3 regions of the Rhizobium sp. BK529 genome follow, and region 3 is predicted to be linked to each of the others. Evidence: predicted binding sites of a transcription regulator. Region 3 holds the regulator's gene; each other region holds the start of a gene.
The links. Region 3 encodes PhoB, which activates phosphate uptake and scavenging genes when phosphate is short. Its sites were predicted from a motif close to TGTCATNNANCTGTCAT; they were not measured.
Positions count from the first base shown of each region.

Region 1: a site for PhoB is predicted at 1,999-2,015, ahead of FHX08_RS24865 (NAD-glutamate dehydrogenase). Genes of this name have one in related genera too.
Region 2: a site for PhoB is predicted at 2,098-2,114, ahead of FHX08_RS23905 (DUF2794 domain-containing protein). Genes of this name have one in related genera too.

Region 1 covers NZ_JACIAU010000004.1:430,992-434,246, reverse strand. Annotated here, with positions in the region: gene FHX08_RS24865 (NAD-glutamate dehydrogenase) at 1-1,790, opposite strand, end outside; gene pdxY (pyridoxal kinase PdxY) at 2,068-2,943, shown strand; gene FHX08_RS24855 (carbonic anhydrase) at 3,004-3,255, shown strand, end outside.
Region 2 covers NZ_JACIAU010000004.1:222,217-225,471, forward strand. Annotated here, with positions in the region: gene FHX08_RS23890 (ABC transporter permease) at 1-99, shown strand, start outside; gene FHX08_RS23895 (Bax inhibitor-1/YccA family protein) at 273-1,001, shown strand; gene FHX08_RS23900 (GNAT family N-acetyltransferase) at 1,110-1,667, shown strand; gene FHX08_RS23905 (DUF2794 domain-containing protein) at 1,674-2,075, opposite strand; gene FHX08_RS23910 (DUF1223 domain-containing protein) at 2,349-3,089, opposite strand.
Region 3 covers NZ_JACIAU010000001.1:2,920,215-2,923,469, reverse strand. Annotated here, with positions in the region: gene phoU (phosphate signaling complex protein PhoU) at 1-686, shown strand, start outside; gene phoB (phosphate regulon transcriptional regulator PhoB) at 915-1,598, shown strand; gene FHX08_RS14705 (pyrroline-5-carboxylate reductase) at 1,724-2,512, opposite strand; gene FHX08_RS14700 (GcrA family cell cycle regulator) at 2,812-3,255, opposite strand, start outside.

The DNA of each region.
Region 1 (3,255 bases), on a different contig from region 3:
ACCACGATGTTGATGGTGCCGTCGGCGGCCGGAACTTCGATATCGAAGGTCCGTTCGCTCAGGACGTTGAAACCGAGGTTTTCAAGCAGGGGCACGCGGCGCGACAGCGGCAGCTGCTCGCCGGAATGGAAGATCTTCAGAGACAGGATGCGGCCGCGTTCATCGTCCTGGCGATAGTAGAATTCGATGCGGATCGGTTCGCCGGCGGCGCATGCGGCGATGTCGGGGAGGTCGCCGACCGCTTCATTCGGCGTGAAGGCTTCCTGGAAGGCATTGCTGACGCCGAGCTTCGGCGCCTTGGGGCCGGCGAGCATCTCGAAGCGGCTGTCCCAGCGTGCGGTGATCTGGCGGATCGTCTCCTCAAGCTTGGCCTGATGGATACGCGGCGTCTTACCGCCCGAGCGGCCGATGATGAAGTGAACGCGAGCCACCCCACCTTCTGGGAAGGCGGGGTAGTAGGCCGAAACGCGGCCGTCGTAGACGGTTTTCAGATAAGTGCCGATCCGCTCTCGCACGATCGAGTCATATTCCTCGCGCGGCACGAAGACGATGACGGAGACGAAGCGGTCGAAATGGTCGATGCGCGGTAGCACTCGCACGCGCGGGCGATCGGCGAGGTCGTTGATCTGCTCGGCGAAGGTCGCAAGCAGCGGGGTATCGATTTGGAAAAGATCGTCACGCGGATAGGACTCTAGCGTGTTATCGAGCATGCGGCCCGAGTGGCTCATCGGGTCGAAGCCGAAATGCTCCTTCACCTTCTCGATCTTGGATCGCAGCAGCGGAATTTCAGAGGCCGAAGAGGTGTAGGCAGTTGACGTGAAAAGGCCGACAATGCGCAACTCCCCTGTCACGTTGCCCTGGGTGTCGAAGCGCTTGACGCCGACATAGTCCATATAGGCACGGCGGTGGACGATGGATTTCACATTGGCCTTGGTGACGATCAGGAAGTCCGGACCATCGAGGAAGGCGAGGATTTCGGGCGTCGTCGTGACGGCGTCCTTGCCGGTGCGCAGAACGAGAACTTCAGGATTGGAGAGAATGCCGAGGCCCGTTCCCTTGTCGCGTTCGACCTTCGCATCCGGGCCTTTGCCGGAATAGATGTAGTCGCGCATACCGAGGAAGGTGAAGTTCTCGTCACGCAGCCAGGTCAGGAAGGCGATTGCTTCGTCGCGATCGACCTTCTTGCGGCTGGCGTTATAGTTCGAAAGCTCTGAAATTACTTCATCGACCCGGGCAAGCATCGGCTTCCAATCGGAGACGGCAAGCTCTACCTGCTCGAGCACTGCCTTGATCCGCTTGATCAGATCGGTGGCCTGTGAGGGGCTGAGCGGTGATATATGAAGCTGGATGTGGCTGACCCGCTTAGCCGGGTCGCTCGGTACATCGGCGGAATAGAGTTCAGGGCCCTTGCCGTCCTCCAGGATCAGGATCGGATGAACTGCCATGCAGATGTCGCGATATGTGCTGGTCACCTCGCCCATGACGGATTCGTACAGGAAGGGCTTGTTGTGATCCGTCACCGAAAGGATGGAGACTGCGATGCCATCGGGGGCGACATCGGCGACCGTGTCGATGCTGACACGAGGTGTCTTGCGGTTCCAGGCGGTAATTTCGGCTGCCGAATGCACGGCGGAAAGCGCAAGCATTTCCGGTGTGTAGAGTTCGAGGTCGTCGCCGCTGGCCCGGCCGAAGAGGATTTCGGGGTCGAGATGGGGTTCGCCGGTTGTAGCCGCGATCTTGCGCGCGCTTTCGATCTGCTTTTCCCGTTTTGGATTGTTTCTGGCAGCCATGGATCATCCCCCCGATTTGTTTTGATATGGGCAAGTTAGCAGAAGGCTCTTCGAAAGAATCTTTAAAAAGGGGCTTCGAAAAGTAGTTTTCGTGCTTTTTTGACTATGCTGGCGAGAGATTTCGAAAGTTTTTGGGTCGTTTTGTGTCGATGGAGGGCAAAGCGTCCTTATCCGGCTTTTTCGCCCCGAGGCACATTTCCACGCTCGCGTGAAGAATGGTTGACAGCGCCTCGTCAAAAAGATCATCAACGGCGGTCAGAATTCGGATTCGGATGTCATGTCGGAAAACGCAGCAGGCGCAGTCATCGTCATCTCCAGCCATGTCGTGCGCGGATCGGTCGGAAATCGGGCCGCGGTCTTCGCGCTGGAAACGCTTGGCCATCAGGTCTGGGCGCTGCCCACGATCGTGCTGCCCTGGCACCCCGGTCACGGCCGATCGACACGACTCACTTTTGCAGAGGCCGATTTCGAGGCGGCGATCGACGATCTCATCCGTGCGCCGTGGATCGGCGAGGTCAAAGCCGTCCTGTCAGGCTACTTCGGCAATGCGGCCCAGGCTCGCTCCGTTGCGAAACTCGTTGCGTCCTTGCGTGAGAAGAATCCGGAGTTGCTTTATGTCTGCGATCCGGTCATGGGCGATCTCGGTGGTCTCTACGTGCCGGAAGCAACGGCCGAGGCGATCCGTGATCATTTGATACCGCTTGCTTCACTCGCAACGCCGAACCGTTACGAGCTCGCCTGGCTTTCGGGCGCTGCACTCGATGATAACGGAGCGGTCATGGAAGCTGCACTCGCGCTCGGCCCTTCACGCATGCTGGTCACGTCGGCGGTGCCGATGATGACGGGGAGCACCGGTAACCTCTATCTCTCCGGAAAGCATGCCCTGCTTGCCGAACATCGTGTCGTCGAGAACCCACCGAATGGCCTCGGCGATTTGCTCGCCGCCCTCTTCCTGTCCCGCTTGCTCTCGGGAATGGAGGACGAACAGGCGTTGCAGCTTGCCACGGCAAGCGTGTTCGAAGTGCTGGCGCGTGCCGTCAAGCGCGGCAGTAACGAACTGATGCTGGCAAGCGATGCTTCGAGCCTTTCGACGCCTATGGCAATGGTGCAAATGCGCCATCTCGTCCATCCTGTCCAACGACGAAAAAAATAGCTCTCATTCTATTGCAGCGCAGCAGTTGATCTTGGCTCGCGCACGCGTTAATCCAGGGGCATGATGAGCTTTCCCAACTCCCTTTTGGACGGTTATCGCAACTTCATGAGCGGGCGCTATGCCGACGCTCGCGACCGATATCGGCAGCTTGCGGAAAACGGGCAGAATCCGACGACGCTCGTCATTGCTTGTTGCGACTCGCGTGCGGCTCCAGAACTGATCTTCGATGCAGGGCCTGGTGAGCTGTTCGTCATCCGAAACGTTGCGAACATGGTGCCGCCATATGAACCGGACGGCCATTTTCACTCAACA
Region 2 (3,255 bases), on a different contig from region 3:
ACCCTCGTCACGGCGCTCGTCTTGACCGTCGGCATAGGGCTGATCGGCACCTGGCGCATCCTTGGACAGAAAGCGGCACCTGTTTTGCGCGAACTCTGATGGGTGCGAGGCTCAATTCACCTTACGGCGATTTAACCGAACGGCCGATTGCAAAGGCCTTGTCTGAAAAGGTCGAAAGCCTCATATTGTCAGCAGGCATGCTGAAGCTCCGCAGCGGCGCCCGGGTCGTGAACCCGACACCGTATTTCCATCGGAGCTTGTAAGAGGAAACTATGGCTGATCTTCGTAACTACCAAAGCCGTGCACAAACCGGCGAAGTGATTGATCAAGGCCTCCGCGCTTATATGCTCAAGGTCTACAACCTGATGGCGCTGGGCCTGGCGATCACTGGTTTGGCCGCTTATTTCTCATTCACCTTCGCCGTCCAGGGCAACGAACTCACCCAGTTCGGGGTGATGCTGTACCAGTCTCCCCTGCGTTGGGTCGTGATCCTTGCGCCTCTTGCGGCCGTGTTCTACTTGAGCTTCCGCATTAGCCGCATGAGCGTGGCCGCGGCACAGGCGACCTTCTGGATCTACGCCGCATTGGTCGGTCTGTCCCTGTCGTCGATCTTCCTGATCTACACACAGTCAAGCATCACGCAGACCTTCTTCGTGACGGCCGCATCCTTCGGCGCGTTGTCGCTTTACGGCTACACGACCAAGCGTGACCTGTCGGCGATGGGTTCGTTCCTGATCATGGGCCTCTTCGGCCTGATCATCGCTTCGCTGGTCAACATTTTCCTGGCTTCGTCGGCCCTGCAGTTCGCGGTCTCCGTGATCGGCGTGCTGATCTTCGCAGGCCTCACCGCCTACGATACACAGCGGATCAAGGAGATGTACTATGAAGCAGACGGTTATGACGTCGCGGGCCGCAAGGCCATCATGGGCGCGCTGACGCTCTACCTCGACTTCATCAACCTGTTCATGTTCCTGCTGCAGTTCATGGGTAACCGGAAATAAGCGGCTCACACTGAAACGGAAAAGGCGGCTTCGGCCGCCTTTTTTGTTGCGGCCGGTCTGCTGGAATGCTTCAACGAGAGCTCTTTCAACCGTGCCGATCGATCCGAAATGCCCCCTATTCTGCGCGACGCCGTTCCTTCCGATCTTCCCGCCATTACCGATATCTATCGCGAGTCCGTGCTGAACGGCACGTCCAGCTACGAAATCGTACCACCGACGCAGACGGAAATGGCAGGCCGTTTCTCCGCCATCCGCGAGCAGGGCTACCCTTACATGGCCGCGGTGGACGAGGGCGGAGCCCTGCTCGGCTATGCCTATGCTTCGGCCTTCCGCACGCGGCCGGCCTATCGCTGGCTGGTCGAGGATTCGATCTATCTGGGCACGGAGGCACGCGGGAAGGGCATCGGCAAGCTGTTGCTCGGAGAACTGATCTCCCGCTGCACTGTGTCCGGCTTCCGACAGATGACCGCAGTCATCGGCGGCGCGAGCCCGGCTTCAATCGCGCTTCACCGCTCGCTCGGTTTCGAAGAGATTGGCCTGATGAAGGGCGCCGGCTACAAGCACGGCCGCTGGCTTGATACGATGCTGATGCAGCGGGAACTCGGCGAAGGAACGGAAACCCATCCCGATCCCGAGGCTTATCCCGGCTCGCTGTTCAAGGGGTGAACTTGTCTATTTATCGACGAGTTTCAACGACTTGTCGAAGACCTTCAGCACCGGTGCGAGTTCATGGCCGCGCTTCAGGATCATGCCGTTGATATTCACCACCGAAAAGGCGCCCTGCTTTCCGGCAAGCTTCGGATTCTTCTCGATGCGGAAAAGCGGCATTTCGCCTGAGCGCTTGAAGACGGAGAAGACCGCCTTCTCCTTGGTATGGTCGATGGCATAGTCTTTCCACTCGCCTTCGCCCACCATGCGACCATAGATCCACAGAATCTGGTCGAGTTCCCGCCGATGAAATGTCACCGGCATCGGCTCTTTGTTTTGTCTGTATTCCCTGAGATCAACGACGGTTGAAGAGCTATTGTCGACGGAGCGGCTTTCGCCGTGTCGCAAATCCGGCGTATCTGTCATCAGACTCCCGAGGCCTCCACGTGTGACAGGAGAATGACAGTTTGCCCAAGCCACGGCAAATTGCAAGGGCGCAGAGCATCACACTGGGGACGAAACCGGCTTTCTCCGGTGTGCCGCATTTCAGTCAAAACAGCGCCTCATTTCCAAGAGAACTATAGGTTCCAGTTTGGCGCCAGCGCGCCAAAGGGCCCGGCGGAGCGTATCGACCTTAACCCCAGCCCCGAATACGCTTGGCCGGGCCGCCTCACATTCATCCGTAACCGGATGAAGTTACTAGATATTTTTTCCAGCCATGACGACGGCAGCGCCGAGGATTGCTCCCGGATCGCCGTTCGGCGTCGCAGACTGCAAGAGAATCGCTGATCCCTCCAAATCCGGTTTTTCCATCACACTCGCCGGAAGGGTGAGTGTCGTGGCCTTGCCGTCCCACATGCCGACGGTCTCCACATCGGTCACACTATGGAGGTAGGAAATCTTCTGGCCACTATTTTCGCCCTTCTCGACGTTGATCGTTTTTTCCTTGTCGAAATAGACGATCACGACATTGGCCTTGCCCTGACCGGCGCCAAGTTTGATCTCCAGTTCGTCGCCGCGCATGCGCGCGCTGACGGGCACGATTAGACCTTTGCCTTCACCCGCGTAGCTGTCCAGCTTGCCGTTGATGCCGGCGAGATCGGCGCCTGCAATATGGTCACGGCCGTTGACGATCACCTGTGGTGTATAGACGTTACTGCGGCCCATCATGCGGGCATAACCGTACTGACGCTCGGTATTTTCCTTCGAACTCAGCGTATCGGCCCAGCCGAGATAGTTCCAGTAATCGACGTGATAGGCGAGTGCGATGACATCGCCTTGGCTGACGAGCTTGCGGAATGCGGCATCGGCCGGCGGACAGGAGGCGCAGCCCTGCGACGTAAACAGCTCAACGACGCCTTTCGGCGCGCCGTCTTCGGCCAAGAGCGGACCTGCAAAGGCAAGCCCGGCTACCAGCGGGATCAAAAAACGCGGGGACATTCACCAGCACCTCTTTTTCAGCGCCGGTAATAGTCCTGACCGCCGGCTCCGAGATATGAACGTACGAATAATCCTTCCAGATCCAAACGCAAAGTCACGAACGGGTGAGACGGTGCCCCTGGCTGAGGACGGCCGAAACACATCGCCGTGAGCTTGAAAGCAGCCG
Region 3 (3,255 bases):
ACGATGACGACCTGAAGTTCCTGTCCCGGCGCATTGCCGAGATGGGCGGCCTTGCCGAACAGATGGGTGCCGACGCTGTTCGCGCGCTCGTCAACGGTGACACCGCGCTCGCACAGAAAGTCATCTCGGACGACGTGATCCTCGATCATGCCGAGCGCGAAATCAACGACAAGGCGATTGTCACGATCGCCCGTCGCCAGCCGATGGCCTCCGACCTTCGCGAGATCATGGGTTCGATCCGTATCGCCGCCGACCTCGAGCGCGTCGGCGATCTCGGCAAGAACACGGCCAAGCGTGTCATCGCCGTGCAGAGCACCGGCGTTCCGCGCAAGCTCGCCCGCGGTCTCGAGCATCTTTCCGAACTGGCGCTCGTCCAGCTCAAGGAAGTGCTCGACGTCTACACGACGCGTTCGGCCGACAAGGCAAAGTCGATCCGCGAGCGCGACGATGAAATCGACGCGATGTACACCTCGCTGTTCCGCGAACTCCTGACCTACATGATGGAAGATCCGCGCAACATCACGAGCTGCACGCATCTTCTCTTCTGCGCCAAGAACATCGAGCGCATCGGCGATCATGCGACCAACATCGCCGAGACGATCTACTACATGGCAACCGGTTCCCAGCCGGAGGGCGAGCGTCCGAAGGACGACAGCTCCAACACCGTCGGCGCAGTCACGGAGTAATCCGGACCTGCCCATTGCATGCGCGCCCTCGCCGGGGGCGCGCAGAAAGCATGTCGCGCAAAAGTGTGCAGCGGTTTTGCGATAACGACATGCGAAAAAAGCTTACAGCGCGGCAGCGGATCCGAAGGATCGCGACACGCTTTAGGTGCAGCCAATTCCGAGTTTCTGCATGGTCCCTTGTTTAAATCACCCCCGGTTTAAGGATCATGCATTAGGAGACTGACACGCATGATCCCAAGAGTTGCAGTTGTTGAAGATGAAGAGGCACTCAGCGTGCTTCTCCGCTACAACCTCGAAGCGGAAGGTTTCGAGGTGGATACGATCCTCCGTGGCGACGAGGCGGAAATCCGGCTTCAGGAGCGCACGCCGGACCTGCTCATCCTTGACTGGATGCTGCCGGGCGTTTCCGGCATCGAGCTCTGCCGCCGACTGCGCATGCGACCGGAGACCGAGCGCCTGCCGATCATCATGCTGACGGCACGCGGCGAGGAAAGCGAGCGCGTTCGCGGTCTCTCGACCGGCGCCGACGACTATGTCGTCAAGCCCTTCTCCACGCCGGAGCTTGTCGCCCGCGTCAAGGCGATGCTGCGCCGCGCCCGTCCCGAGGTTCTCTCCACCGTTCTGAAGTGTGGAGATATCGAGCTCGATCGCGAAACCCATCGCGTTCATCGCAAGAGCCGCGAAGTCCGCCTCGGTCCCACCGAATTCCGCCTGCTGGAATTCCTGATGTCATCGCCGGGCCGGGTCTTCTCCCGTTCCCAGCTTCTGGACGGCGTCTGGGGCCATGACATCTATGTGGACGAACGCACCGTCGACGTCCATGTCGGCCGCCTGCGCAAGGCGCTGAACTTCTCCAACATGCAGGACGTCATCCGCACCGTCCGCGGTGCGGGATATTCCATGGAAGCTTAATCCGAGTGATCGGAGGTCCAGACGGGTCGCCCGCTTGACGGGCGGCCTGTTTGTCTATGTGGAACTCCCAACTCCTAATGAAAGCCGACACCCAGCGCCGAAGCGAGCCTCGAAAGAACCTGCTTTTACAGGCGGATGCGCGCAAGAATTCGATCAAGAGCCTTTTGCAGAGCCGCCATGCCGCCGAACGCGCGAAAGTCTTCGAGCACCTGTTCATTCAATCCGCCCTTGGTCGAATGCTCACCGATGAGCTCGTCGAAACTCGCCATAGGTTTTGAACGGGCGGCATGGGCGAGGCCGGAAAACAATTGACGGAGGTAGGCGTCGCCAGACGGTCCCGAAAGCCCCTGGCTCTGCAGCCAGGTCGACGTCGCCTCAAGGATGCCGAAATAGCTGGCCATCAGGCAGCTCGCCACCGCGAGAAGTTCGAACTCAAGTTTGTTTTCAACCTGGATCGCCGTTCCGAGCGCCGAAAAGAGGGCGTGGGAAACTTCGTCGGGCGGGTAGATCGCAGTCGCCCCCTGAAGATCTGCGACGAACGGAAGTGGAATTGCCAGGCTTAGGCGAACCGGTGGATCGATCCACGCCAGCAGTTGATCCATTGGCGTGGCCGCGACAAAGCTGATGACATGGTGGCCCGGCCGAAATCGGAGCGAGCGGACGACCTCCTCGGCAATTTGCGGCCTCACGGCCAAAAATGCGAGATCGGAGCGGTCGAGGACATCCTGATTGCTTAAAGCGATCGACACATTCTCGTTTGCCGCCGCGAGACGGGCGGCGACGCCTGCGTTACGCGGTGACAGCACGATCGGTGTGTCGCGAAACGCTGTCTTGCCCAATCCGGTGACGACGGCCTCTGTAATCGTGCCCGTCCCGACGAATCCCATTGTCATGCGCTTCGGATCGATCTCCATTGGCACCCCTGAGCGACTGTTTGCGCCGTGCTACTCGACGAGAATACCGCATCTGGATCAGAAAATCGCGCTACAGCGCCATGACGACCGTTCCATGCCGGTCGAGGCTGAAACGCATCGGTGATGTTGGCCACATAAGTTCGCATTGTCAGGCATGGTGGAAGGCCGGCAGAGCTCGGCCTTCGAACGACCGTGGCCGGGAGCCGTTTTCCCGCGCTCCTGTGCCGGCTAAAAAAATCACCCCTCCGCGCATCGGCGAGGAGGGGTGACGGTACGTTTGGTCTGTTGGAGGTCGCCGATCAGGCGACCCGGACAGCCTTGCGGCGTTCGCTGACCGGCTGATAGGCGAGGCGCGCATGATAGTTGCAGTAGGGCGATGAATCCGGGGAGTCGCAGCCGCAGAAGTAGAAGTCGTCCTTCAGCGGGTCGCCGACCGGCCACTTGCAGGTGCGCTCTGTCAGCTCCGTCAGTCCGAGGCGACGGGAGATCGGCACGACCACGTTTGCGGCCGGCACGTAGTCCATCTCCTCGACGGTTTCGATCTCGATCTCTTCCTTCAGCATCGTTGCGCCCTGCTGGCGCGTCACGGTGCGGGTGGCGATGCGAGATGTATAGTTCGGAGCGCGCGGTGCCGAGGTATTGCGCTTCGGCGCACGCGCCGTGGTTGCCGTACCGCCGGCCTTGGCGCGGCCGGGAAGACTGAGCCGGTGAACCTTGCCGATAACAGCGTTTCTACTCACCCC